One region of the Paenibacillus sp. PsM32 genome, then DNA from elsewhere that is predicted to be linked to it. Evidence: predicted binding sites of a transcription regulator. Region 1 holds the regulator's gene; the other holds the start of a gene.
The links. The regulator CtsR, encoded in region 1, represses protease genes until heat stress. The targets are predictions, from matches to a motif close to ATGGTCAATAAAGGTCAAACA.

Region 1 (15,156 bases):
TAAAAAGCATGAGCTATCCGATGCCACCAAATCGCGTGTAATCCGGAATACGTAAAAATCACTTCAAACCAGCTACGTGCTGCTGGATCATTGTCAAAAACAGCTTGTATATCAGATCGCATATTTTTCAGCATTACGTTTCCCCTTTAACTTGCGCTTCATTAAAAAACGCCCCCACAGCCCCTTAGAGGCTGCAGAGGCGTGAATTGACGCGGTTCCACTCTGCTTGAGCTTGTCTTTTATCCGCTTTTGTAAAAAGACGAATACATATACAGACGAACTCTACTTATCATGTTCCTTAACGAGGAACGACCGGTATACTTTACTTCATCGTTTGCTATCTTTTCATCAATACGGATAAAAGATGGCAAATATGGTTCAAATATACAGCTCACAGGTGCATATTCAAATGTTTGTAAATAGATGATTTCCAGCCAACATTAGATAATAGTATTATCTAACCCGATCATCGTCTCTGGGATTTACAATATCATTTTACTTTTCCTGATCATCGCTATTTATAGGTATACAACAATTATTCTCAGGTCATCATTATAACGAACTCTATGCGATTAGACAATACAGTCTGTTCACCATTTAGCCTTTTATTTGAGAAGCTAGACGTTCAATTACACGATCACGTCCTAAAAGGTAGATCGTATGGTTAAGATCACGTCCATGCATTTCACCTGTTAATGCTACACGAATCGGCATAAATAGTTGTTTGCCTTTAAATCCTGTTTCTTTTTGTACTTCTTTGATCAATGCTGCTGCACGAGTAGGACTGAACTCTTCGGAAGCTTTGATTTTTTCCAATAACGCACTAAGCACTGTACTTACATGCTCTTCTCCCACAATCACTTGAGCTTCATGATCCATTTGCAAATGACTGCGGAAAAACACTTCAGATAACTCAACAATATCTGAAGCAGAAGTCATCTGTTCCTGATACAATGCCACAAGATCATGTGCCCATTGTTGCTGTTCTTCACTTAGTTCTGCTGGCAAACGTCCTGCTTTTTGTAAATGAGGAATAGCCAGTGCTGTGATACGGTCGGTATCTGCATTTTTGATATACAGATTGTTCAAATGAGACAATTTGTGTGTATCAAATACAGCCGGACTTTTCGATAGACGCTTAGCATCAAAGATCTTGGTCAATTCTTCGCGAGAGAAAATTTCTTCTTCGCCTTCTGGAGACCAACCTAGCAAAGCAATAAAGTTGAACATTGCTTCTGGCAAATAACCCAAATTATCATATTGCTCGATAAATTGAATAATCGACTCATCACGTTTACTTAATTTTTTGTGATTCTCATTCACGATTAAAGTCATATGTCCGAAAACAGGAGCTTCCCAATTCAAAGCTTCATAGATCATCAATTGACGTGGTGTGTTGGAAATATGATCTTCTCCGCGTAGCACGTGAGAGATTTTCATCAAATGATCATCTACAGCTACAGCAAAGTTATACGTAGGAATACCGTCTTTTTTAACGATAACGAAATCGCCTGTATCTTCGGTTGTAAATGAAATTTCACCTTTAACGATATCATCGAATGTAAATGTTTTATTTTCAGGTACACGGAAACGAATACTTGCAACTCTACCTTCTGCTTCAAAAGCAGCACGTTGTTCGTCTGTTAGATCACGGTGTTTACCAGAGTAACGAGGATTCTCTCCACGTGCAATTTGTTCTTCCCGTTCTTGCTCTAATTCTTCTTCTGTGCAATAACATTTGTATGCCAGACCACGATCTAGCAAGTCTTGCCAGTATTCACGATAGATATCTAGACGTTCTGTCTGACGGTAAGGGCCATAGTCGCCGCCTACATCAATACTTTCATCCCAGTTCATACCTAACCATTTCAAATACGTCAGCTGGCTTTCTTCGCCACCTTCGATATTACGTTTGATATCTGTATCTTCAATTCTTATAATAAATTTGCCACCTTGACTGCGAGCAAATAAATAGTTGAATAATGCTGTACGTGCATTTCCGATGTGTAAATGTCCTGTTGGACTTGGTGCATACCGTACTCGAATTTCGTTAGTCATTTGTTATTTCCTCCTTCAATCTATTGCAACTCATATTTATTATGATTCTTTGATTAAGCATACCACTGCTTGTGCAGCAATACCTTCGCCACGACCTGCAAATCCAAGTTGTTCTGTCGTTGTCGCTTTGACATTCACTTGGTCAATTTCAGCTTCCAAAGCTTTTGCAATGATTTCTACCATTTGCGGAATATATGGAGCCATTTTAGGTTTTTGAGCAATAATGGTTGCGTCGATATTTCCCAAACGATATCCTCGTTCACGAATAAGCGCCCATACATGGTTAAGCAATTTCAAGCTATCTGCATCTTTAAATTCAGGATCAGTATCTGGAAAATGCTTACCGATATCTCCCATTGCTAATGCACCTAATACAGCATCTGTAATCGCATGTAATAACACATCTGCATCAGAATGACCTAACAATCCCTTTTCATAAGGAAGTGTAACTCCTCCGATAATACAATCTCTTCCTTCTACAAGCTGGTGTACATCGAATCCTTGTCCAATACGAATCATTCTATTTTCTCTCCCCTACGTTGCAATACATACGACGCATAATCCAGATCATCTGGTGTGGTGATTTTGATATTTTCGTAACTGCCTTCTACCACAGCTACCGTCACACCCATTCGCTCGATCAGCATCGAATCGTCTGTACCGCGAAAATTTTCATCTTGTGCTTGTTGGTGTGCTTGCTGAAGATCGGCACTACGAAACGTTTGCGGTGTCTGAATGGCCCATAACTGACTACGATCCGGTGTATTTACGATATGCTTCTGTTGATCCACCTGCTTGATCGTATCTTTGACCGGTACAGCTAAGACAGATGCTCCTGAAGTCACTGCACTATGATAACAGTTCATAATCTGCTCTTCTGTTATAAAAGGGCGTACGCCATCATGCACCATAATCCAATCAGAGTGTATAAACTGTAGACCATTAGCAACAGATTCCTGACGGTCGTAACCTCCAGCCACCACTTTTTTCACTTTGGTCAGTCCATACTCTTTGATCCAATCCTCACAACGCTGTACATCGTCTTTACCTGTTACTATTACAATCTCATCAATAATTGATGAGTGTTCAAAGACTTCCAGTGTATGTATCAGGATCGGCTTATTTTGCAGCCTTAGATATTGTTTGCTCTCTGTTGTGCCCATCCGTGAACCTTTACCCGCGGCAACAACTATCACACCCGCTTTATTTTCCATAATCCCCATCCTTAGCCTACTGTCCTGCACTTTTAATCCTATCAAAGTGCCAAACTCCATTCCTTAATAATATACCCGTCTATAGGTACAGCACAACAATTAAAAGGAATTGTCTCTGAATCGTAGCTTATTCAGAACGATGTAACTTGGCAAAAACCATTTTTCCATTCGCTGTTTGTAATACACTGGTCACGATCACTTCACATTCTTGTCCGATATAGGATTGGCTATCTTCTACCACAATCATTGTTCCATCATCCAGATAAGCGATACCTTGCCCTGCTTCTTTACCAGATTTGATAATCGCTGTTGTTACAATTTGTCCTGCACGCAGAATAGGCTTCATAATCGAAGCAAGGGTATTCAGATTCAACACGTGGATATGCTGGAGATGACCCAGTTGTTGTAGATTGCTATCGTTGGTAATTAAGGTAGCCGATGTGTCCAAAGCCAATCGAAGCAACTTGTTATCTGTAGGCTCTGTCTCTGGGTATTGGGTATTTTGGATAATGACTTTTACCTGTTCTAGTTGTTGCAAATGAGCGATCACTTCAAGTCCTCTTTTTCCTCGATGACGACGTAACATATCTGAAGAATCTGCAAGCAATTGTAGTTCATGTAATATAAAATCCGGTATCAGTACTGAGCCCTCGATAAATCCATCCTGACATAATTCTATAATTCTTCCGTCTATCGCTATATTGGTATCGATTATTTTGCTCATCGAAGATAGTAATGGTTCGGCAGGAGATTCATGTTTCCAAAAAGAAAGAATATCTTCGCTTTTGGTAATTCCTATTCGCAATCCAACATAACCTAAAATGGTCATCAAAATCGCTCGAATAATCTCTCCTATACTTCCTAGCCATAACATAATAAATGAACTAAGTAATCCAAGCAGTAGACCTATCGCAAGCCCACTCGTTCCTGTAATCATTAACGAGATCGGTACAGTTAATAGATGGTTTTTGGTGCATTCTACAAAATGCACTAATTTACGTACACTAAGTACAGCAACAGCCAACATAATTACGATAACAGCGAGACTAATCCATAGTTCTTTCATACCTTCTTGTTCTTCAATCCAACCTTTTGGAAATCCTATTAATTGTTGCCACATGCTTGTAATCTCCTTACATAATCTATTTTTTCCATGAAAAAAAGCATTCATTTCCCGGGAAGTAGAGAAATAAATGCTTTTAAGCATAACATGTGCTGTAACGGTTTATCGAAGCGATTCTTTTTCTTTTTTAGAACGACGACGTATCAGACGATCTATACTTTGCTTCACGCCTAACAATGCATATAAAGCTAACGGTACAAAAATCAATTTGGATACCTGATTAGGAAACATGACTGCGATAAATACAGCAGCAATAATCACCCAAGGAGCCAACCATAAAGCTTTACGTGGAATACCTGCTTTTTTGAAATTAGGATAGCGTACACGACTTACCATCAAATACGACAATAAAATAGTACTTATGATCATATACGGTGTAGTCACATCATTATGAAATAAAGACAAGGTAGCTAATACACCACCAGCTGCTGGGATAGGTAATCCTGTAAAATAACCAGGAACTCCCGCACGTACATTAAATCTTGCTAGACGAAGTGCTCCACACATAGGAAAAATTAAAGATGCCGAAATCGCTAATACCGGATTTAATTCTTTAAATGCTATATCGTACATAATGATAATAGGTGCTACACCAAAAGAAACTAGATCAGACAATGAATCCAATTCTTTTCCAAACTCACTTTGCGCATTAAGTGCGCGTGCCATACGACCATCCAGACCGTCCATCAACATCGCTATTATAATCATAATGGCGGCAAGACTGTAATTATCATTCAGTGCCATTAGAATAGCTACCATTCCAAGACATAAGTTAAATAGTGTACAAATGTTTGGAATTGACTTTGTTATCATTTTTTCACCTCAAAGATGGATATATTAACCAGTTCATCTCACGATTGTAGCTAAATTAAATTTGTCTGTCAATGAATACTTGATCTTGGATACGATGCAAACCTGCTCGAATCGTCCGTGCGCGTACTTCACCGATACCTTCTACTTCATCCAGATCATCAATACTAGCGGCAATCACATGATGCAATGCTCCAAACCGTTCCACCAAATTATGGATAATCACATTAGGCAAACGTGGAATTTTACTAAGTACACGATATCCTTTAGAAGCAATCACTTCTTCGGATTGAGCCGCTGCTGTTGGATATCCCAACAACTTAATAATCTGAGTAATATCTAACAATTCATTTTCAGTAGTTCGTTTAAGACTGTTTGTAATTTCGTTGAGACGTTCTTCGCTAGTATCCCGACCATAGTCTTTTAACAATAATACAAACTCTTCTTCTGTATTTCCGATCAGTTCTTCCATTTGCATCGTAATCAAGCGACCTTCAACACCTAATTCGTTGACATAGCGGCGAATCTCTGTCTGAATACGCAATACCATTTCTACGCGTTGAACCACACCTGCAACTTCGGTAATCGTAACTAACTGTTCAAATTCAGATGCAGTCAAATTCGTGAAAGATTGACTCAATACAGCTCGGTACCGTTCTAACGTCTGAATCGCTTGATTGGCTTTTGTCAAAATAACACCAATTTCTTTTAGTGCATATCTAAGATTACCCTGATATAGCGTAATAATATTCCGACGCTGTGAAATTGAAATAACAAGTTCTCCGGTTTGCTTGGCTACACGTTCTGCTGTACGATGTCGAATCCCTGTTTCTGACGATGAGATCGAAGAATCAGGAATCAACTGCGTATTCGCATATAAAATACGTTTTAGATCATCACTTAAAATGATCGCTCCATCCATTTTACCAAGTTCATACAAGTAGTTTGGTGAAAAATCACAGTCAATTGAGAATCCTCCATCGACAACTTCTCTAACTTGCGGGCTATAACCAACCACAATCAATGCTCCTGTTTTGGCACGCAATACATTTTCCAAGCCATCTCGAAAAGCAGTGCCAGGTGCAACCATCTTCAACAAATTATTCATCTTCTCAAGCTGACCGAGTTCTTTCATCATCTTGTCCCCCTAATCTAACGCAGCCTTTAATGCTTCTGCTACCGTATTAACTCCAATTAATTGAATACCTTTAGGATGCTTCCATCCTTTCAGACTTTTTTCTGGTAAAATCACTCGTTTAAATCCTAATTTTGCTGCTTCTTTCACACGCTGCTCTGCGCGAGATACTCCACGAACTTCTCCAGTCAATCCAATTTCTCCAAAGATCACATCATCTGGTTTGGTTGGAGCGTCTTTGAAGCTCGAAGCTAAGCTTACAGCAATTGCTAAATCTACCGCAGGTTCATCCAGTTTAACCCCACCGGCTACGTTTAGATAAGCATCTTGATTTTGTAAAAACATCCCCATTCGCTTTTCCAATACAGCAATAATAAGACTCAAGCGATTATGATCTACACCTGTACCCATCCGCCGTGGAGAAGGAAAATGAGTTGCAGCAACAAGAGCTTGTAATTCAACAAGCATAGGACGTGTGCCTTCCATGCTAGCTACAACTGTTGAACCTGCTACTCCTATCGAACGTTCTGATATAAATAATTCTGATGGATTAGAGACTTCGATCAATCCATCTTCATGCATTTCAAAAATACCCATTTCATTTGTTGAGCCAAAGCGGTTTTTGACAGCTCGTAATATGCGGTACGTATGATGACGTTCCCCTTCAAAATAAAGAACACAGTCTACCATATGCTCCAACATTCTTGGGCCTGCAATAGCACCTTCTTTGGTAACATGTCCAACAAGTACTGTAGCGACACCACGAATCTTGGCTACTCTCATAAAGCGTGATGTACATTCCCGTACTTGCGATACACTACCAGGAGCACTTGTGACTTCTGGTTGATAAACCGTCTGTATCGAATCAATCACTAGAAAATGAGGATCTAATTGATCAATCGCTTCCTCGATCAAATCCATATTACTTTCACACAGTACAAATAACTGATCAGATAATGCTCCAAGTCGCTCTGCACGTAACTTGGTCTGTCTTACAGATTCTTCTCCTGATACGTAAAGAACACGTAGTCCTGCTTGTGTTAGTGCATGTGAAGTTTGTAATAACAACGTAGACTTACCAATACCAGGATCTCCACCTACTAATACTAGCGAACCTGGCACTACACCACCACCTAAGACGCGGTTAAGCTCTCCGATACCGGTCTGAATACGCGGTTCTTTCCCGCTTTCAATTTCAGTAATCGCTTGTGGTTTCTGCTTGGTTTGAAATAAAGAAGAATTCATTCCTTGCGTTTTTACGTTGCTTTCTTTTTCTTCCACCATACTATTCCAAGACTGACACCCCGGGCATTTACCATACCATTTTGGAGATTCATATCCACATTCTGTACAAAAAAACTTGGTTTTGACTTTAGCCATGGATAACTCCCTCTATATTGATGTCAACTTATTATAAGCTTAACATTCTATACGTTTTATCGTAAAACAATATTGTAAACTTTACATCTTTGCGCTACATCTTCTCTATTATAACATCAAAAAGGTTGATCCCGGAGCAATTTCTGCTCTTAAGGACCAACCTTTTATTAGACGTAAATTAGATGAAATAAGTTACACTCAGTTAGATGATTTTGCTTCATCTGATTCTGTAGTATCGATAGAAACGTTCTCTACAGGCTCTTCTGTTTTAGCTACTTTCTCTACAGTCAAAGCGCCATCTTTTTCATCGATAATCAGTGTATCACCTTTAACAATACCACCAGTTAGCAATTCTTCAGACAATTTGTCTTCGATATGCTTTTGAATAGCACGACGTAGTGGACGTGCACCATAAGCAGGATCGAATCCTTCTTTAGCCAAGAATGCTTTAGCTGTGTCTGTCAAAGTGAAATCTACAGCATATTCACGTAGACGTTTGCGAAGTTCTTCAGACATCAATGTTACGATCTCAGCAATATGTTTTTGTTCCAATGAGTGGAATACAATCGTATCATCAATCCGGTTCAAGAACTCAGGACGGAAACTACGTTTCAACTCATCTGTTACTTTGCCCTTCATGTTGTTGTAATCTGCTCCTGAATCAACAGCAGCGGTGAATCCAAGTGTAGAATTACGACGAATCGCATCTGCACCAACATTAGAAGTCAAAATAATCAACGTATTACGGAAATCGACAACACGTCCTTTAGAATCAGTAAGGCGTCCATCTTCTAGTACTTGTAGTAAAATGTTAAATACTTCTGGGTGAGCTTTTTCAATCTCATCCAATAACACTACAGAATACGGTTTGCGACGTACTTTCTCTGTCAATTGACCGCCTTCTTCATATCCTACATATCCTGGAGGAGCCCCTACTAGACGTGAAGTAGAATGTTTCTCCATGTACTCGGACATATCAATACGGATAATTGCATTTTCATCGCCAAACATAGATTCTGCCAAAGCACGAGCCAATTCTGTTTTACCAACCCCTGTAGGACCTAAGAAAATAAAGGAACCCATAGGACGTTTAGGATCTTTCAATCCAGCACGAGCACGACGAATCGCACGGCTGACAGCGATAACAGCTTCATCTTGACCGATTACACGTTGATGCAATAGATCTTCCATATTCAACAGACGATCTGTTTCTTCTTCTTTCAATTTCGTTACCGGAATACCTGTCCAGCTAGCTACAATATCAGCAATATCTTCTGGAGTAACTTCGGAATCGGTACGACCTTGTTTTTCTTTCCACTGATTTTTCGTTGTATCTAATTCTTCACGAATTTTTTGTTCTGTATCACGCAAAGCCGCTGCTTTTTCAAATTCTTGACTTTGTACAGCTGCATCTTTCTCTTTACGGATATCTTCTAAACGGCTTTCCAATTGTTTAAGATTTGGCGGAATCGTATAAGAGTTCAATCTTACTTTAGATCCTGCTTCATCGATCAAATCAATTGCTTTATCCGGTAAGAAACGATCTGTAATATAACGGTCAGACAATTTAACAGCTTGTTCGATAGCTGCATCTGTAATTTTTACACGGTGATGGGCTTCATAACGATCACGCAATCCCATTAAGATCTGAACAGCTTCTTCTGGAGAAGGTTGATCTACAGTAATGGGTTGGAAACGACGTTCCAATGCTGCATCTTTTTCGATATATTTACGGTACTCATCAAGTGTTGTTGCACCGATACATTGTAGTTCACCACGAGCCAATGCAGGTTTCAAAATATTAGAAGCATCAATAGCCCCTTCAGCTCCACCAGCACCGATTAACGTATGCAACTCATCAATAAACAGTACAATGTTACCTGCTTGACGAATCTCATCCATAATTTTTTTCAAACGATCTTCAAACTCACCACGATATTTAGTTCCAGCTACTACAGAACCCATATCTAGTGTCATAACGCGTTTGTCACGCAATGTTTCAGGAATTTCATTGTTGATGATTTTTTGTGCTAATCCTTCAGCGATTGCTGTTTTACCAACCCCTGGTTCACCGATCAACACTGGATTGTTTTTGGTACGACGGCTTAGAACTTGAATCACACGCTCAATTTCTTTGCTACGTCCAATAACAGGGTCCAAGTTACTATCTTTAGCAATAGCAGTCAAATCGCGTGCTAGGCTATCTAGCGTAGGCGTACTTACATTTGCTGGTGTACCATGATGACTGGATACTGCCTCATTACTACCAAGCAATTGCAATACTTGTTGACGCGCTTTGTTCAAGCTAATACCTAGATTATTTAGAACACGAGCTGCTACTCCTTCGCCTTCACGAATCAATCCCAATAAAATGTGTTCTGTACCTACATAGGTATGACCCAATTTACGAGCTTCATCCATAGAAAGTTCGATGACTTTTTTAGCACGTGGTGTATAAGCAATATTGGTAGGTTGTTCTTGACCTCTACCTATAAGAGATTCAACCTCATCTTGAATTTTTTCAAGTCCAAGACCTAGACCGATAAGTGCTTTGGCTGCAATGCCTTCACCTTCACGAATCAAACCAAGCAAAATATGCTCTGTACCAATATTATTGTGACCCAAACGAACTGCCTCTTCTTGTGCCAACGCAAGAACCTTTTGCGCACGTTCCGTAAATCTACCAAACATCATATCTAAAGCACCTCCACGGTTTAGTCTTGTACGTTTACTTTACTTAATGTATTACGGATCAATTGCGCGCGGTACATATCGCTTTCTCCTGACCCCATTTTAACACCGAATGTTTTCTGAAGAAAACCCGGTTGTGTCATTATCGTTAATTCGTTCATTTGTGTAACCGAAGCTTTGTCGATCAGACCCAGATCTACGCCTAGACGCACATCTGAAATGCGTTGAAATGCTTCTTTGGAATCCATCATTGTTGCATAAGACAGTATTCCATACGAACGCATAATGCGATCTGTAACACGTAACTTCGATTCACTGAGTAGACGACTGCGAGCATGATGTTCATACTCAATCATTTGCAACACAACACTATGCAAGTTATCAATGATCTCTTCTTCTGATAGACCTAATGTAATCTGGTTAGAAATTTGAAAAATATTTCCGATCGCTTCACTACCTTCTCCATATAACCCACGTACAGCGAGCCCTACTTGAGATACAGCAGATAATACACGACCTACCTGATTCATAATAGCTAATGCAGGTAAATGTAGCATAACAGACACTCTAAGCCCTGTACCTACATTTGTTGGACAACTGGTAAGATAACCTCTACGATCATCAAAAGCAAAGTCCACTACATCTTCAAAAGCATCATCGATCTGAGTAGCACGTTCCCATGCTTCTTGCAATTGAAAGCCTGGATACAAACATTGAATACGCAAATGATCTTCTTCATTGACCATAATACTAACGGATTCATCATCTGTTAGCAGAACAGCTCCACTTTTGGAGTCGTTTAGCAAATTCGGACTGATCAAATGTTTTTCCATCAAGACTTGTCGATCTACATCTTCTAATTCATCCAAAAGCAATGGCTCAAACGGTCCGAGAGCTTGAAGCGCTTCATTACTTAGCACTTCTGTTAGCTGGTTCCGTGTCTCTTGCGCCTGCTCCATATTTGCCAGAATCGGGAAAGGGTGATGTATCAGATTACGGGCTATACGCACCCTACTACTGATAACAACATCCGAATATTCTCCGCCCTTTTGCATCCAATCGCTCAAAGGTTTTTCTGTAAAACGGAGATTCGGCATAAGTTATTCCTCCTTATGACTCCTGTGAAATTTGTTTTTCTAGCTCGCGTATTTCATCTCTTAAATGTGCGGCTTCTTCAAATTCCTCATCAGCAATACGCTGTTTCAACTCTTGCTTCAAGTCAGTCATTTGACGTTTGATTTTTACTTTGATCCCGCCTCGTTTAGGAAGCTTACCGGCATGAGCAGTACTACCATGCACTCTTTTAAAAAGAGGATCTAATTGATTATCAAACGTTTTGTAACAAGAGCTACACCCAAATCGTCCTAATTTACGAAATTGAGTATATGTCATACCACATTCTTCACAATGGACATCTTCACTGCATTGACCGGCGAGTTGCCCTTTACTGCTTGAATCAAAATCCATCAACCCTGACAGTAGACTGTGAATCGAAAAGCCTCCTGAAGTTCCTGGAATCAATTCACCTTTTTCACGGGCACAAGTTTCACAGATATGAAACTCATTTTTTTCACCATTTACAATCTTTGTAAAATGAAGAGTTGCCGGTCTTACCTGACATTCTTGACAAATCATCATGTATTGCCCCTTTCTCCCGAATGATTAGGGACGAAGTAATGCAATCAACATCGCCTTCATCATTCTTGCACGGATCTCATCCCTGTAGGGAAGCTTGATCGAAATAACATCTCTACATACTGCTGCACGCATCAGTTCCGCTTCACGATTAGAAATCACTCTAGCTTCTAGCAACTGGTATAGTAAACCTTCAGCAGCTGTCTGACTCATATGCTGTCCAATACTTTCATGAATATGAGTATGAAGGATAGCCTGAGCAGGCAATTCAAGACGCCGTATACGAATATAGCCACCGCCACCACGTTTACTTTCAACCAGATATCCTTTTTCCAATGTAAAACGTGTACTAATTACATAATTGATCTGCGAAGGTACACAAGAGAATTGATCAGCTAAATCGTTACGCTGTATTTCTACTGCTCCTTCTCCACTATCTTGCAGCATTCGTTTTAGATATTGTTCGATAATGTCGGAGATATTACGCATTGTATATTCCTCCATCATGTTTTAAAACATTTACTTATTCTAAATTTGACCCATTTATCATAAGTTCAAAATAGCAGATAAATATCACTTAACCATAAACCTAATCGTAAGAAACCAAAGAAGACAGCATTTGATGATACAACAATAGATTCATGAATAATCTGATCATTATAATCAAAAGTTCATAAATCTTATTTACCATCAAATCATCAGGCATATTCACGTCATCTAATAACTGTATTCATCATTACTTTGACTACGCGCTGACTTTGACTTTCTTTGACTTTAAATTAATTATAACATATTTTCAGAATTTGCCAAGGGGTTACAACAAAATATAATACAGGAAATCATATTTTTTAGAATTTAGTTTTTCGCAATTGAATTAAATATTAATAATCTGATGATATATCGTTTTTATAATATATAGTTCTTGCTATCGTTTACTATTCTTAATATCGTTCTGGAAGTATTTGGCTTAATATCATTCTTGTAGTATTTAAGTTTTATAAAGACTGGCCCCTAATAATGTTTCCCCTAATATCTAATTTTGATAAAAACTAGACCTTGACACTCTTTTTAACTATACGTTACAATACAACAAATTCAATATATTGAAACGGCCATCGAAAGGAATCCAACCTGGAGGCGTTTTCGCCAAGAGATAGCATAAGCGAATAGTCACTGCTTGCTATTTCCTAAGTTAAACGGTTTTCGCCCGTTATCGCGAAACCTAAGAGGATCAGATACACTATCTGTATTTGATCAAGTTGGGTGGCACCGCGAGCAAAAAGCTCCTCGTCCCAAGTGATGAGGAGCTTTTTTGTGCATTTTACCTTTATATTAGGAAAAAGGAGCGGTTATTTTATGTTAGATATCCAGTATATTAAAAATCATGCTACAGCATTACAAGAGGTCGCAGATCAAAAGAAAATAAGTATATCTATTGCAGCACTTCTTGAAAAAGCTCAACTTAAAAATCAGTACTTGCAACAAATCGAACAACTCCGTCAACAACGAAACCAATTAACACAGACAATCAGTAGCCATATGCAAAATAAATCGGTATTGCCTACCGAAACTGTCCACCAGCTTAAAGACCAGGTGAAACAAATCAATCTACAACTTCAGAAATTGGAACAAACCAGTCAATCTGTTCAACTACAGTATGCTCGATTGATGGAATTAGTCCCCAACTATGTTTCTCCAGATACTCCGATCGGTCAATCAGACGCAGATAATATCGTTATTCGTACATGGGGAACACCACAACAGTTTGCATTTTCTTTTAAAGATCATATCGAACTAGGCGAAATCCATCAGATGATAGATATTACAAGAGGAGTCAAAACAGCAGGGAGCCGCAATTACTATTTAACAGGTACAGGTGCTCTATTACACAGAGCGGTTCAACAACTTGCTTTAGATACACTACTAGCCAAAGGGTATACTCCTATGGAAGTACCTACATTGGTAAGAGGCTCTGCATTAAGTAATACAGCTTTTTTCCCTTTGGGTATTGATCAGACATTTAAAATAGAGAACGAAGATAAATGGTTAACAGGAACTTCTGAAGTCGCTCTTGTATCTTATTATCAAGATGAGATCATTGATCTGTCTCAAGGTGCTATTCGTTTAGCAGCAGTTTCTCAAAATTTCCGAAGTGAAGTAGGATCAACCGGTAAAGATGTACGAGGACTTTATAGAGTTCATCAATTCGCTAAAGTCGAACAAGTTATCTTTTGTGAAGCTAATGCCGAGATATCTGAGCAAATTCATCAAGAGATCACAGCAAATGCAGAAGAATTACTTCAATTGCTAGAACTTCCTTATCAAGTAGTAGCCGTATGTACAGGCGATATGTCTCAAAAAACCTACAAACAATATGATATTGAGACATGGATGCCAAGCAGACAAAGTTATGGTGAGACTCACTCTTCTTCTAATATCCATGACTTTCAAGCTAGACGAGCTAATATACGTTATAGAGATCACGAGGGACAGCTTCAGTATTGTCATACTCTTAACAACACAGCTGTAGCTTCACCGCGTATACTGATCCCTTTGCTAGAAAATCATCAACGTGAAGATGGAAGTATCTATATCCCTGTGGCACTTCGACCTTATTTAAATCACAAAGAGCAACTATAAATATTTATACCTTGTAATAACTTCATAATTATCTTTTAAAAACGATCTTCATGTTTATTTAAGTGTAACAATTTAATTAGGTGAAATAGCGGAATCAATAGATCTACATCTATAAAACAAATCCTATATGTAAAAAACAGAATCATACAAAATAACATATAAATAAAAGAACACTTCTTTTGCTCAAAAGAAGTGTTCTTTTTTATGTATTTCGACTAATTTAGTTATTTTAATAATTGTCTTAAAACTCTGCCAAACAAGTATCTACTTATTATGAAAGAGAATTACAATGTATAAAAAATAATTAGAACAAAAAAAGAGCGACTCCTACAATCAGGAATCACTCTTTAGGTCTTGCGCGTTGCTTGGCAACGTCCTACTCTCCCAGGACCCTGCGGTCCAAGTACCATCGGCGCTGGAGGGCTTAACGGTCGTGTTCGGGATGGGTACGTGTGGAACCCCTCCGCCAT
Region 2 (15,156 bases), on a different contig from region 1:
CGATCTTCAGCAGTAGCACCATTTTTCATTTTCTCAAGTGCTGTTTCTTGAGCTTTTACTTGATTGCCTGTAAGTTCTACTTGTTTTTGCGCAGTGGCTAATTGATCTTGTGCGCTTTGTAATTGTTTATTAGCCGTATCGACAGCATTTTGAGCGCTATCTACACTTGCTTGAGTCGCTAATCCATTATCGAAAAGCGATTTGTTACGATCAAAGCTTGTTTGTGCAAAATCAGCAGCTTGTTGAGCAGCCGATACAGCAGTTTGAGCAGAAGTTACTGAATTGTTAGCAATTTCTACAGATTTTTTAGCTGAATCAACAGCGATTTCTTGGCTGGTAATATCTTCTGCACGTGCGCCTTGATTGACTTGTGTCTCAGCTAATTGAGCAGCTTGAATATTTAATTTAGCATTTGCTTCTTGTTCTGCTAATTTGTTAGCTTGACTGGATAAAGAGCTTTTAGCTTGACTGATCTGCACATCAATTTGAGACATTTGTTCTTTGATTCCTTTGATTTGCAAATTAATATCATTTGTATCAAGCGTCATCAACACTTGTCCTTTTTTAACATGTTGTTCTTCAATGACTTTAACCGAGCTTAATTTACCAGATTGTCCTTCAAATGAACTGTTCACCGTATCTATAGTGAGGACACCTTCTTTTTTGAGAGCAGCCATTGAAACAGCGTCTTTACCATGCATAGTTAGTAAGTATCCACCTATACCGAGGGCAGCAATTAATACAATAATAGGAATTAGTTTTGCAATTTTCACTTTTTGTGCTCCTGTTCTTCATAAATTAAATATTATTTTTTTAACATTAAATTCAAACTATCGCATCGTAATTATCTTAAAAAGATATGGTACGGGGGCTGATAGTAAGGTTCCGTATTACTTTGCCAAAAAAAAAGTTAACCTTGTTTAGATGTTTCTAGTCCCGCTTGAATCTTGTACAATAAACGGTGTAATACTTTTTGCTCATCCTCGGTTATATGAGACATTAATTGATTAATCTGTTCCATATATACAGGAAGCGTACTATGAATCAATTGTTTGCCTTCATCGGTTAAATGAATAGATGTCATCCGGCGATCTTCATGTGCACCCCGTCGAATAAGTCCATCTTTTTCCAAACCGTTAATAAGTCCGGTCATTGTTGAACGTGTTACACCTGAATATTCAGCAAGATCAGAAGGCAACAGCGGCTTTTTGCGTAACAGCAATGGTACTAAAATACGCATTTTACTGGGCGATAATCCATGTCTAGCAAGTAAAGTTGATGTTTCGTTAAATATTTCATGCGAAGTGCGAATCAATAAAATCGAAGTCCGCATACAATCGATATTGAAATCAGGGTATAATTTACTTAATTCGCTTAATTTATCCATCTCTTCTGATGGAACATGATCATCAGATGAATCTATTATCGACATTTTCTTCACCTTTCTTTAGGGCAGGACATATATTTGCATAATAACTGCTTGTACTTGATTATTATATTGTACGGTTCCGTACTATATTTCGTCAAGAAAATTTTATGAAAGTTTCAGAATACTGTTTTCTTTAACGCTTTATACAGGTTTACGGTATGATAGAAATAAATAATCTGTCTGTAACTACCGATAATATAATGTTGAGTGGACGGAGTCTGGATATGAAATAGGAGGCGCTTATGAAAGATAAATTACGTATTTTCTCAGGATCATCTTGCCCGGAGTTAGCAGATCAGATCGCCGAACGACTGGGTGTACAGCTAGGCAAAATCAAATTATCTCAATTCAAAAGTGGCGAAACCTATGTTCATTATGAAGAAAGTATTCGTAATATGGATGTGTTTCTAGTGCAATCGTTATCACATCCGATCAATGAAATGTTTGTCCAACTCTTAGTGATGATCGATGCGGCTAAACGTGCTTCTGCAAGAACAATCAATATTATTGTTCCGTATTATGGATATGCAAGACAAGAGCGCAAGTCAGCTCCACGTGAGCCGATCTCTGCCAAAATGGTCGCTGATGTTCTTACAACAGTAGGCGCACATCGTGTGATTACGATCGATCTACATGCGTCTGCGATTCAAGGCTTTTTCAATATTCCTGTTGATCATCTGACTGCTCTTGATCTGATCAGTGGATATCTCAAAACGAAAAAAATAGAAGATGCTGTTGTCGTATCTCCAGATGCAGGTCGAGCTTCGATGGCAGAAAAGTTAGCCAATCGTCTGGATTCGCCTTTTGCGATGATGATCAAAAAGCGTCCAGCGCATAATGAATCTGTAATTACCCATGTGATCGGTAATGTAGAAGGCAAAACGCCTATTATTATCGAAGACTTGATCGATACAGGTACAACGATTATTAATGTGGTTGAAAGTCTTAAAGAACGCGGCGCCAAAGAAGTGATCGTTTGTGCGACACATGGTCTTTTTTCAGGAGCGGCTTTGCAACGTCTAGATCATCCGTATATTCGTGAACTGGTTGTGACCGATTCGATCAGCTTGCCACCAGGACATCTTGATCGCTTAACTGTATTATCGGTTTCTCCAATGCTTGCGCATGCTGTGCGTATCATTATGGAAGGCGGATCTATCGCTACATTGTTCAGTGATGCAGGTATTTGATCTCACGTGAATATGACGAAAAAGAAGTAACTATGAATAGTTTAGGGTCGTAGCTTTAGTGTGCTTCTGGGATATGATATACTTATCCGATAAGAATTTTTACTTCCCAACTCATAGTCGGCTAATTTTAAATATATGATTAACTATTGATAAAAGTGGTATAGAAACAAAGGAGGTGCCTTGATCCGGTGAATGATTATAAGCGAAAAGTAGGAGAAGATGAACGTAAAGTCATCTCGCTTCATTGGGATGCTAATTTCTTTTTTGAAAGAGCTGTCCGTTCATTAGACCGTCATCGTTATGACAAGGCATTGAAGTATTTTGAAAAAGCTGTTGAATATGAACCCAACAATCCTGTGAATCATTGCAATATGGCGGGTATATTATCAGAGATAGGTAATTATGAAGCTTCGAATCAAGTGCTTGCTAATATTCTGGACGTAGTTGATCCTGCTATGGTTGAATGTCATTTCTATATGGCGAATAATTATGCCAATATGAGTCACTTTGAACAAGCAGAGGCATCATTGCTAACTTATCTAGAATTGGACAAAGACGGTCAATTTCTAGATGAAGCTGGAGAAATGATGGAGTTATTACACAAAGAATTGAAGCGCTCATCAAGTACGAATCATGATACGAAATTACCTGTTAATGATTACGATTCGGCACAAAGCTTATTGGAGCAAGGGCAGTTTGTAGAAGCGGCTGAACAGTTTGAGCAGATTATAAAAGTGCAACCCGATCTTCATACAGCACGTAATCATCTAGCTATTGCGCTGTACTATCAGGGCAAAATGACCGAAGCAGCTCTACAGATTGAAGAAGTGCTCATGCGTGATCCGCATAATCTTCATGGGTTATGTAATCAGGCGATTTTGATGCAACATCTAGGACAGACCGAGCAAGTGAAACAACAAATCGACGTGTTAACACGTATTATTCCTTTTCAACAGGAGCATTTGTTAAAGCTAGCTACAACACTTGGAATGTTAGGTGAGCATGAATTAGCGTATACTTATTTTCGCAAGCTGATCAAACAGCAAGAATCTGTTCATCAATGGGCGCTCTATCATTATGCGGCAACAGCAGCATGTCATTTGCACAAAATAGATGAAGCTCGCAAGTTATGGAGTATGATTTTGCGTTTTGAACCGGAAGCTGAAGTACCATCATTTTATATGGAACATGTGGAACAGATTAAGCTTGGCAAGTTGATGCCATCTTATCATTATCAGTTGTCATTTCAACCCAAAAGTGCAGCTCATGCTAGAGTGAATATAGAAAATTATATGTATGCAGAACCTACACATATTCAATTGCTCCATATTTTAGCGCATGGCAATGAACAACAACAGCTACGTGCGATTGAATCGTATGTATTGGATGATAATGAAGAAGTGTATCAAGCTTTACGTCATTTATTACAGGAACCACAGATTTCAGATCCGTTACGTACAGAAATAAAACGCGTATTACGGCAAAGTGTAAATACACAGGCATTATCTGCCGATTATTTTAGAGTAGACACAGAGTCTACGGTATCGAATCTATCTGTTTTAGATTAGTTTATGTGTGATAACTATACTTTTAACTACATCAAGGAGGTTTTCTATTTATGTATAAAACAATCGTTATTGGTACAGGACCTGCTGGATTAACAGCAGCTATTTATTTGGCTCGTGCAAATCTACAACCTTTGATTATTGAAGGTCTACAACCAGGTGGACAATTAACTACAACCACAGAAGTAGAAAATTTCCCGGGCTTTACAGAAGGTATTATGGGACCTGAATTAATGGACAACATGCGTAAGCAAGCAGAACGTTTTGGTGCAGAATTCAAATCAGGATGGGTAGAAAATGTAGATCTTTCTCAACGTCCTTTCAAAATAAAAGTAGAAGGCATGGGCGAGTTAGAAGCTGAGTCTGTTATTATTTCTACAGGTGCTTCTGCAAGATACTTGGGTATTCCAGGCGAGCAAGATAATGTAGGACGCGGTGTAAGTACATGTGCGACTTGTGATGGATTCTTTTTCCGTGGTAAAAAACTAATTGTTGTCGGTGGCGGCGATTCAGCGATGGAAGAAGCAAGCTTCTTGACTCGTTTTGCGACAGAAGTAACAGTAGTCAATCGTCGTGATGAACTACGTGCTTCCAAAATCATGCAAGATCGTGCACAAGACAATCCTAAAATCAAATGGCAATTAAACCGCAAACCGGTTGAAGTGGTAGCGGATGGTATGGGTGTTAAAGGTCTAAAAGTGCTAAACAATGAAACAGGACAAGAAGAAATCATTGAAGCAGATGGCGTATTCGTAGCGATCGGTCATACACCGAATACCGGTTTCTTGGGCGAGCAAATTCATACTGACGGACATGGTTATGTTATGGTTACTCCAGGCACAACAGAAACCAATATCCCGGGCGTATTCGCTTGTGGTGATGTGCAAGATACACGTTATCGTCAAGCGATCACAGCAGCAGGTAGTGGCTGTATGGCGGCAATGGATTGTGAGAAGTATCTTGAAGGCAGTATGGTACACGACTGGAGCGAATCACTGAACGAGTAAGAACACCAATGGAGAAGGGAGCCATGATGGCTCCCTTTTTGGCGATATTAGACAAGACAACAGAGCCACGGGTTCGCTTGACCAGAGTCTAAGGTTCGCTTATAGTGGGATACGTACATTCATCAGAAGCATGTTCTATCTTATATATCCAAACCTAATCATATTCCTATGACAAAAAGTCATCATTTTGTTTACTTTCGAATCACTCAAAGGATGATACAATTACGTATAATCATAGTAATGGTTAGAGATTTTATAAATCACGAACTATTAAATTTTGAATGGAAAAGGTGGATCGGTCATATGTCTGAAAATATTTATATTGGTGTTGATCTTGGCGGCACAGCTATTAAAGTAGGTATCTGCAATCAAGAAGGAGAATTGCTCCATACGTACGAAGGTCCGACTGAAAAAGAAAAAAGCTCAGATGCGGTTATCGGGAATATTGAAAAATATGTACGTTATATCGTAGAGCAATCGCCGTATGAGTGGGATCAAGTCGTAGGTGTTGGAGCTGGTGTTGCTGGCTTCACCGATGTGCGTGCTGGCGTTATTTTGATGGCTCCTAACATCAATTTTCAGAATGTGCCGATCCGTGCTATTTTGGAAGAACGTTTGGGCAAAACGATTCGTGTCGATAATGATGCTAACGTAGCTGCACTGGGCGAAGCTTGGAGTGGAGCAGGTAAAGGCATTACCGATTGCGTTTGTTACACATTAGGTACAGGTGTAGGCGGCGGTATTATTGTGAATGGCCATATTTATCAAGGATTTTCAGGATTAGCAGGAGAGATCGGTCATATTTCTGTTGTGCCTGATTTGGAAGCGATTAAATGTGGTTGTGGCAAAATGGGCTGTCTTGAAACGGTATCTTCTGCAACAGGTATTGTACGTATGGCGGTAGAAGCAGTAGAACGTGGCGACCATACTTCTTTATCTGCAATCGAAAAAGTATCGGCAAAAGATATTTTTGATGCAGCCAAAGCAGGCGATGAAGTGAGTATCCGTATTATCAATCGGGCTGCTTTTTACTTGGGTAAATCGATGGCTGCTGTAGCAGCAACATTGAATCCAGAACGCTTTATTATCGGTGGCGGCGTGTCCAAAGCTGGCGATATTTTGTTCAATGAAATCCGTAGAGTGTTTGCTGAATTGACACCTGAACCGTTGCAACGTGGAGTAGAAATTATTCCTGCGAAGCTTGGTAACGATGCAGGGATTGTTGGAGCAGCAGGTCTATTGTTGCGTTAATTATAACTATCATATCAACGTCTAGAGTCGTTAAAGGGAGGGTACTTGAGCATGAGCAAAAGCGAAAATTCATCGACAGCAACAATGATCATTATTACCGGAATGTCTGGAGCAGGCAAAACGATTGCTGTACAGAGTCTTGAAGATCTTGGATTCTTCTGTGTAGATAATTTGCCACCTGTACTTATTCCGAAGTTCGCTGAATTAATAGAGCAATCCAATGGTAAAATCGGTAAAGTTGCACTTGTAATTGATTTACGTGGACGTGAATTTTTTGCTGCTCTGTCTGAATCCCTAAGCTATATCAAAAACCACTATACGATTCATTCTGAAATATTATTTTTGGATTCTAGCGACTCGGTACTGGTTCAGCGGTATAAAGAAAGCAGACGCCGGCATCCGCTAGCGCCTGAAGGTATGCCGCTGGATGGTATCCGTTTAGAACGTCAAATGTTAGATGATCTCAAAACATCTGCGACTCAGATTATAGATACAAGTATTATCAAGCCTGCTCAATTAAAAGAGAAAATCATTGCTCGTTTTTCTCATTTGGAATCCAATCGGTTATCGATTAATGTAACTTCATTTGGCTTCAAATATGGTATTCCGATTGATGCCGATCTCATTTTCGATGTTCGTTTTTTACCTAATCCTCACTATATTGACCATCTAAGGCCGCATACCGGACAGGATAGTGATGTGTACGAATATGTAATGAAATGGCCAGAAACACAAGCTTTTCTGACTAAATTATTAGATATGTTGCACTTCTTAATCCCTCATTACCGGAATGAAGGCAAAAGCCAGGTTATTATAGGCATTGGTTGTACAGGCGGTAAGCATCGTTCTGTTGCGATCTCTGAATATCTGGGTCGTATGCTTGGCGCAAGCGAAACAGAAACTGTACGTGTTAGTCATAGGGATGCTGATCGCGATCGGCATTAAGGAGTGAAAGATATGTCTATTTCACAACCCACTTTACCTGTGGTTCGTCCGCGAATCGTGGTTATGGGTGGTGGCACCGGGTTGTCGGTAATGCTTAGAGGTCTCAAAGAAAAGCCACTGGATATTACAGCTATCGTTACTGTAGCAGATGATGGTGGAAGTTCTGGTATTCTTCGAGACGAACTAAAAATGCCGCCTCCGGGTGATATTCGTAATGTACTCACCGCTTTGGCGGATGTAGAACCTCTTTTATCAGAGATGCTCAAATATCGTTTTCAAAAAGGCGAAGGACTTGCAGGTCATAGCTTAGGTAACCTGATTCTGGCAGCAATGACAGACATATCGGGTGATTTCGTGACTGCTGTTCGAGAATTGAGTCGTGTATTTGCTGTGCGAGGACAAGTGCTTCCAGCAGCAGAACAGGCTGTTATTCTACACGCCGAGATGGAGGATGGCTCTATCGTCACTGGGGAGTCGAAGATTCCTGAAGCCGGTCAAAAAATCAAACGCATTTTTTTAGAACCTGATCATGTAGAACCATTGCCTGATGCGGTACTCGCTATTCAGCAGGCAGATGCGATTCTGATCGGACCTGGCAGTCTGTATACGAGTCTGTTGCCCAATTTGCTTGTGCATAAGCTTGCAGATGCGATATTGAATTCAAATGCGCTCAAATTATTTATCTGCAATGTGATGACACAGCCGGGAGAAACAGATCATTATACAGTAAGTGATCATTTGAATGCGATCTATGAGCATGTCGGTCATCGCTTATTTGATTATGTGATTGTGAATAACGATCCTATTCCTTTGAAAATGCAAAAACGGTATGCCGAACAAGGAGCGAAGCCAGTAATCCTGGATCTGGAAACGGTGGAGTCGCTCGGATACAAAGTTATTGCAGACAAACTGGTGCTCTATGGAACCTATCTTCGTCATGATGCAGATAAGTTAAGTCATCATATTTATGAACAAGTTAAAAAATCTATGTTATCGAAAGGGTGAGTCCATTGTCATTTGCGGCGCAGACGAAAAAAGAATTAACGATGGTAGAGGCTGATGACTGTTGTGAACATGCAGAACTGTCTGCGCTTATACGGATGAATGGTTCAGTGCAAATTTCCAACAAGAAAGTGATTTTGGATATTTCTACTGAAAATGCCGCTATCGCAAGACGGATCTATTCCCTGATCAAAAAGCATTTTGCTGTGCATACTGAATTACTGGTGCGTAAAAAAATGCGTCTCAAAAAAAATAATGTCTACATTGTTCGTATTCCGATGGGTGTACAAAGCATTCTGACTACACTCAAAATTGTGTCTGAAGGATTTATGTTTACTCCGGGCATTAATACGGAAATGGTACGCAAAAACTGCTGTAAACGTGCTTATTTACGCGGTGCTTTTATGGCAGGTGGATCGGTCAACAATCCAGAAGGATCATCGTATCATTTGGAGATTGCATCGATGTACGAAGAACAATGTCAGGCGCTTGTTGATCTTGCGAATGAATTTGAATTGAATGCTCGCTGTATTGAACGCAAAAAAGGATTTATTTTGTATATCAAAGAAGGCGAAAAAATTATTGAGTTTTTGAGTATTATCGGAGCTCATCAAGCGCTATTCAAATTCGAAGATGTTCGTATTATGCGAGATATGCGTAATTCCGTAAATCGTATCGTAAATTGTGAGACAGCTAACTTGAACAAAACGATTGGTGCAGCAGTTCGTCAGATTGATAACATCAAATTTATTCAGCGCCGTATTGGACTTGAACAATTGCCTGATAAATTGCGTGAAGTAGCAGAGATTCGTCTAGCACATCCTGATATGAATCTCAAAGAAGTAGGCGAAATGCTTAAAGGTGGAGTCAGTAAGTCTGGCGTCAATCATCGACTACGCAAATTAGACGAGATGGCTGAAAAGATGCGCAATGAACACTATGCTTGAATAAAATAATCTCACGTAAGCTTTATTTTTTTCTAGTACGGTGCGTGCTATAATGGTATAGTGTTATGAACATGGTATTAAACACTGTGAGCTGCGTATGCACGCTCAATAGATGTAATGAATATGTATTATAGGGGGTAACGATCTCATGACAAAACACCCGGTTGTTGTTCGATTGAAAACGGGATTACACGCAAGACCTGCAGCATTGTTTGTACAGGAAGCGAATAAATATTCTTCAGAGATTTTTGTTGAAAAAGATGATAAAAAAGTGAATGCTAAAAGCATCATGGGCATTATGAGCCTTGCAATCAGCTCTGGCACTGAAGTATACATTAGTGCTGAAGGCGCAGATTCAGAATCTGCTGTAAACGCTTTAGTCAGTCTAGTAAGCAAAGAAGAATTAGAAAACCAATAAGCCCCCCATAGCGATATGGAGGGCACGCCGTCACAGATTGCTGTGGCGGTTTTTTTGTATAGTTAGCATCAATTAGCTTAGAAAAATGCCTTTTTTAGCAAAGTTCAATTTTAATTGAAACGCATTCCATGAACTTTGATATCCGAAGCCATCTCGCAATACAGCAAATGGAATATACATCCGTCCATTGACCACTGTAGCATCAGGCCCATTCCATTGATGATTATTCAGACGCATCGTTACGCCAGAATTGCTCATGATCATATCGAGCTGATCATCATTTTGTAATAACGTATATGTTTTGACGCCAGATTCATAGCGTAACGTCATTCCTATAGAGTCACGTAGCATAACGACTGGAATCATCGTATTACCACCGATCAAAAGACCATTTTGCGGAAGGCGTGTTCCATTCCATTCTAACTTCACTTCACGCGGCTTGGCTGGAGTGGCAGCTTGAACGGCTGTTGTATTAAAAATTAGAATACTCATCATAAGCAAAATGGAACTCCATAGATATTTGTTTTTTGACATGGTGACTCTCCCCTCATTCTATTATTCCCGATCTCGTGTACTCATTATAGCGCTAAAGTCCATAATGGTGGGATTATATGAGATTATAAAAAAAATAATCTAACTTGTCACGATGAACTTGAACAATGCTCAACTTGTTGTGTGAAATACATACGCTCTTGTCTGATCTCTCTCTATTTTTCGGCCGAGTTTGAAAAACAACTCCTCTCTCCATAATCGCTCAAATAATCAATGATGCAACTTTTATTTGCTCCTTATCGTTTAGTAGGTACAACCAATTAAGGAGTGAATAAAATGAAAAGAACAAGTAAATCCCTAGCTTCATTGATGCTCGCAGGTACATTACTAACTGGTATGAGTGCGTTTGTAGCACTGCCTAGTCATACAACTTATGCAGCGGAAACGGCAGTTACAACAGCACCAGGTGTGATTAATGTGAGTGGTACAGGTAAGTTAACAGTCAAACCAGACATCTCATATCTAACGATCGGAGTACAGACAACTTCAACGACTGCTGCCAAAGCCCAATCAGCAAATGCTGAGAAAATGGCAAAATTGAATACTTTGCTCAAAGGAGAATGGAAAATTCCAAACGCGGATATTGAGAGTGTTCAATTCTATGTACAACCCAACTATGATTATAACGGTAAAGACCCGCAAAAAGTTACAGGTTATACGGCATATCATAGTTTGCAAGTGACTTATCGTGATTTGGACAAATTAGGTTCATTGTTGGATGCTGCTGCTAAATCAGGAGCTAACAATATCGGTTCTGTTAGCTTTGGGATCGAAAATGAAGATACCTATCAAGAGCAAGTCATTGCCAAAGCAATGTCTAATGCAAAAGTAAGAGCTCAATCGATTGCAAAAGCAGCAAACCTTTCACTTGGAAGCTTGTTGTCCGTAAGTGATCCAGGTGTAAGTGCACCACCTGTTGTATATATGGAAAAACAAAGTGCTAAAGCGCTGGATACTCCTGATGCTGCCGGTACAAATATTGAGCCAGGTACGATTGAATTGAATGCTACACTTAACGTGCAGTATGCTATGAATTAACAGATTGAAGCGTGAATGAATCTGATTAGAGCAAAATAATCAGAATTGTAACTAATTATACGTGCAAATCTACGTATCGTTTCAGTATAGTAGAAGTTTACTAAAGCAGAGCAGTCCTCAAATTAGAAACGTTTATCTTGTTCAATATCTACATGAGCAAGATAAACGTTTTTTTGATATTCAGCAGAAAAACCTAAAAATGTTTTACAGTTTCATCATTTTTAGTAGGGCAATCGTGACTATGTTGTAAATTGATATTGAGTGATTTGTAAATCTCTTGATAAATGTTAAGGATATAATAAAGAAGGTTAAACCAAATATAACATGATACATAATGTTAAAGGAGAGATAATGAATGAACACGAATCAAAACAATACATCTAAAGCACATTTAAAAAAAATCTCTGCGTTTCTGTTAGCAACAACGATGGCTACTGTAGGAACGGTAGCTGTTCTACCAGGAACTTCTTATACAGTACAAGCGGCGGCTGCAACATCGTCTACTGCTAAATCAGCTATTCATGTACAAGTAGAAGGAAAAGCGATCGCTACAACAGGGATTGTGAGTCCAAATGGTAGTTCGCTACTTCCTTTAAAAGACACAGCCAAAGCAATCGGGGCTACAGTAACGTACAATGCTAAAGAGAAAACAGTTACTGTGACAAAAGACAAAAATAAAGCATCATTTGCTCTAGGAGCAGATGTAAATGACGGTGTATTTGTTACCTTAAATGGTAGTACGGTTGGAGATAGTTATGACGCTAAAATAGTCAATGGTACTTCTTATGTAGCTATCAAAGCAGTTACAGATCAATTCGGATATCGTGCGGTATGGAATGGTGCTACACGTACTGTAAATATAACAAAAGAAGGCATGAATAATATTGAACTAACAACAGCTACTCTAAAACCGACCAAAACGAACAGCTATACAGAGATCAATATTAAATATCCAGTCATATCTGGTTTGGACAATTCAGAAGCTGAAGTAGCTATTAATAAAGCTTTCAAAGCTCATGCGCAAACTTATTTGGAACAAACACAAAAACAAGCTAAAGAATTAGGAGCTCCTCCTAAAGATTCAGCTATGACATATGAAATAGATAGTGGTTATAAAGTAACTTATAATCGTAACGGTGTATTAAGTGTGTTAGTAAACGACTATGAATTTCTCGGTGGTGCACATGGCGGGGCTACGCTAACTGGGATGACATTCTCGTTGAAAGACGGTAAGCAAATTCAATTGAGTGATCTACTCAAATCCAATAGCAATTATCGTAAAGACATCGACAAAGTCATTAATGCTGAAATCAAAAAAGAAGATCTTTACTTTGCAGATAGTTTTAAAGGAATTGCTGCTAATCAAGGATATTATTTAACAGATAGTGGACTAACAATCTATTTCCAACAGTACGAAATTGCACCATATGCAGCAGGTACACCAGAGTTCTCATTTACTTTCAAAAAATTGTTACCTACAGGTGTAAATCCACTGGATGCGTACAAAGCTTAATTTTGATAATATAAGTGATCGGATGATAGAGTAATTGCAATATTATGAAGTAAATGTAGCAGTTATTAGACTGACTATTATAAAAAAGGATACAAAAAAGCCTCCGGTTTATATCCCGGAGGCTTTTTCGCGTGTTGTTCCAGCATGCTGGAGTAAAATTATACCCCTTGTGGAGGTGTATTTTCAATCACTTTATCAACTATGCCATATTCTTGTGCTTCAGCAGCAGTCATAAAGTAATCGCGGTCTGTATCTTTTTCGATACGTTCCAACGGTTGACCTGTACGGTCTGCTAGAATTTTGTTCAATTTGTCGCGCATTTTAAGAATACGACGAGCACGGATTTCGATATCTGTTGCTTGTCCTTGTGCGCCACCAAGTGGTTGGTGAATCATGATTTCGCTGTTAGGCAAAGCAAAACGTTTACCTTTCGCACCAGCGTTAAGCAAGAATGCACCCATACTTGCAGCCATACCTACACAGATAGTAGATACATCAGCTTTGATAAATTGCATTGTATCGTAAATAGCCATCCCCGCAGTGATCGAACCGCCTGGACTGTTAACATATAGGTGGATGTCTTTCTCCGGGTCTTCGGCTTCCAGAAACAGCATTTGTGCAATAATCGCGTTAGCTACAACATCATTAACTTCAGAACCTAGAAAAATAATGCGGTCTTTTAACAGACGAGAGTAAATGTCATAGGCACGTTCTCCACGACTGCTTTGTTCAACGACCATTGGAATATAACTCACTAGAAACCCTCCTTCAAAGTTGTACATCATAATAGATTAATTATAGATCAAATATTGTATTAGAAGATACTCATTGTTCTTACCACATTATAGGATAATTCGAATCAAAAGTCAAAGAAAGTCAAACTATCCTGACCAAAAGTGTAGGAACATCAGTAAAATCGGTTAATGAAGAAGAGGGCAACCAAAATTTGGGTATAAAAATAACCAGCATAGGCTGGTTAAAGGGTGTTCTGCATTTATAAGTCAATTACTTAATGTTGCGCAAATAGTTCTTAGATATGATAGAACATATCAAAAGGCATTCGATCATACCGATTACTTATGTAAAAAAGATAATGAAATTAAAAATATAAATGGCGCGCCCGCCAAGAATCGAACTTGGATCTCAGGCTTCGGAGGCCTACGTCATATCCATTGGACCACGGGCGCACATCAAAACAGCAGTACGATTGATTATAGGATATCCACCTATAAAAAGCAAGTTGGCTTGGGAGGAAATCACGTATAAAAACGATAACATCAACCTCTCACAGAATAGTTGTGTTAAAAACTTGCTTCTGCATGAAAAATTGGTTAAGATAGACGTGGGACTTAAAAAGTTATGCCGGGACATTTTGAGTCCATTAAGAATCGCGGATATAATGAACACTGAGCGAGATAAGTTGCAGGAGTGGAATGCATGCGGAAAATATTAGAAATACAAAAGCAGCTTCTGCCCGATCTCACCGAAGTACTCAAAAAAAGATATACGATTCTGCATCAGGTTATGATGGTAGGGCTGGTTGGAAGAAGATCACTCGCCACATCGCTTAATATGACTGAACGCGTCTTACGTGCAGAGACCGATCTTCTCAAATCGCAAGGGTTACTTGAGATTGAAAGTACGGGAATGAAGGTTAGTGAAGCAGGCAAGCAATTGCTTGATGAGCTTGAACCTATTATTCAGGAACTGCTTGGATTATCGAATCTGGAAGAACGTATTCGCACTTTCTATAAGTTGAGACAAGTAATTGTCGTTCCTGGTGATAGTGACATATCTATTATGGCTAAGCAAGAGCTTGGACGAGCAGGAGCCAAAGCGCTGCTCAGTGTCATCCGTGAGGACGATGTCGTTGCTGTTACAGGAGGCTTTACATTAGCTGAAGTCGCTGAGCAACTCAGTCCATCCATACCGGCACCTCTCAAGAATGCCTGGTTCGTACCGGCAAGAGGCGGACTTGGAGAGAGTATGGAATTTCAGGCGAATTCGATTGCTTCCACTATGGCAAAGCGTGTAGGCGCACAATATCGATTGTTGCATATTCCAGATTTATTGCGTGAAGATGCTTATGAATTGCTTTATCAGGATCAGAATATCCGCGAAATTGTCGGTCTGATTCGTAAAGCACGTATCATCATGCATGGAATTGGAGATGCGATGGAGATGGTGCGTCGCCGTAGACTTGAACCCGAGGCAGCGGAAGAAATTCATGCCGCTGGAGCTGTTGCTGAATCATTCGGTCATTATTTTAATGAACAGGGTGAGACGGTGCACCAGATGT

Region 2: clpP (ATP-dependent Clp endopeptidase proteolytic subunit ClpP) is a predicted target of CtsR. The motif match lies at 13,720-13,740, and genes of this name have one in related genera.

What each region holds. Positions count from the first base shown of each region.
Region 1 covers NZ_JARUWY010000017.1:44,366-59,521, forward strand. The annotation lists gene cysE (serine O-acetyltransferase) at 1-134, opposite strand, end outside; gene gltX (glutamate--tRNA ligase) at 598-2,058, opposite strand; gene ispF (2-C-methyl-D-erythritol 2,4-cyclodiphosphate synthase) at 2,098-2,577, opposite strand; gene ispD (2-C-methyl-D-erythritol 4-phosphate cytidylyltransferase) at 2,574-3,272, opposite strand; gene QCD85_RS21840 (PIN/TRAM domain-containing protein) at 3,400-4,392, opposite strand; gene pssA (CDP-diacylglycerol--serine O-phosphatidyltransferase) at 4,498-5,208, opposite strand; gene disA (DNA integrity scanning diadenylate cyclase DisA) at 5,264-6,340, opposite strand; gene radA (DNA repair protein RadA) at 6,353-7,720, opposite strand; gene clpC (ATP-dependent protease ATP-binding subunit ClpC) at 7,919-10,414, opposite strand; gene QCD85_RS21865 (protein arginine kinase) at 10,435-11,508, opposite strand; gene QCD85_RS21870 (UvrB/UvrC motif-containing protein) at 11,522-12,046, opposite strand; gene QCD85_RS21875 (CtsR family transcriptional regulator) at 12,074-12,535, opposite strand; gene serS (serine--tRNA ligase) at 13,403-14,686, shown strand; rRNA gene rrf (5S ribosomal RNA) at 15,050-15,156, opposite strand, start outside.
Region 2 covers NZ_JARUWY010000006.1:18,347-33,502, forward strand. The annotation lists gene QCD85_RS13075 (HlyD family secretion protein) at 1-773, opposite strand, end outside; gene QCD85_RS13080 (MarR family winged helix-turn-helix transcriptional regulator) at 911-1,432, opposite strand; gene QCD85_RS13085 (ribose-phosphate diphosphokinase) at 1,672-2,619, shown strand; gene QCD85_RS13090 (tetratricopeptide repeat protein) at 2,808-4,187, shown strand; gene trxB (thioredoxin-disulfide reductase) at 4,238-5,191, shown strand; gene QCD85_RS13100 (ROK family glucokinase) at 5,495-6,442, shown strand; gene rapZ (RNase adapter RapZ) at 6,494-7,387, shown strand; gene QCD85_RS13110 (gluconeogenesis factor YvcK family protein) at 7,400-8,392, shown strand; gene whiA (DNA-binding protein WhiA) at 8,398-9,336, shown strand; gene QCD85_RS13120 (HPr family phosphocarrier protein) at 9,485-9,754, shown strand; gene QCD85_RS13125 (stalk domain-containing protein) at 9,827-10,288, opposite strand; gene QCD85_RS13130 (SIMPL domain-containing protein) at 10,583-11,344, shown strand; gene QCD85_RS13135 (PdaC/SigV domain-containing protein) at 11,700-12,857, shown strand; gene clpP (ATP-dependent Clp endopeptidase proteolytic subunit ClpP) at 13,016-13,612, opposite strand; tRNA gene QCD85_RS13145 (tRNA-Arg) at 13,970-14,044, opposite strand; gene QCD85_RS13150 (sugar-binding transcriptional regulator) at 14,295-15,156, shown strand, end outside.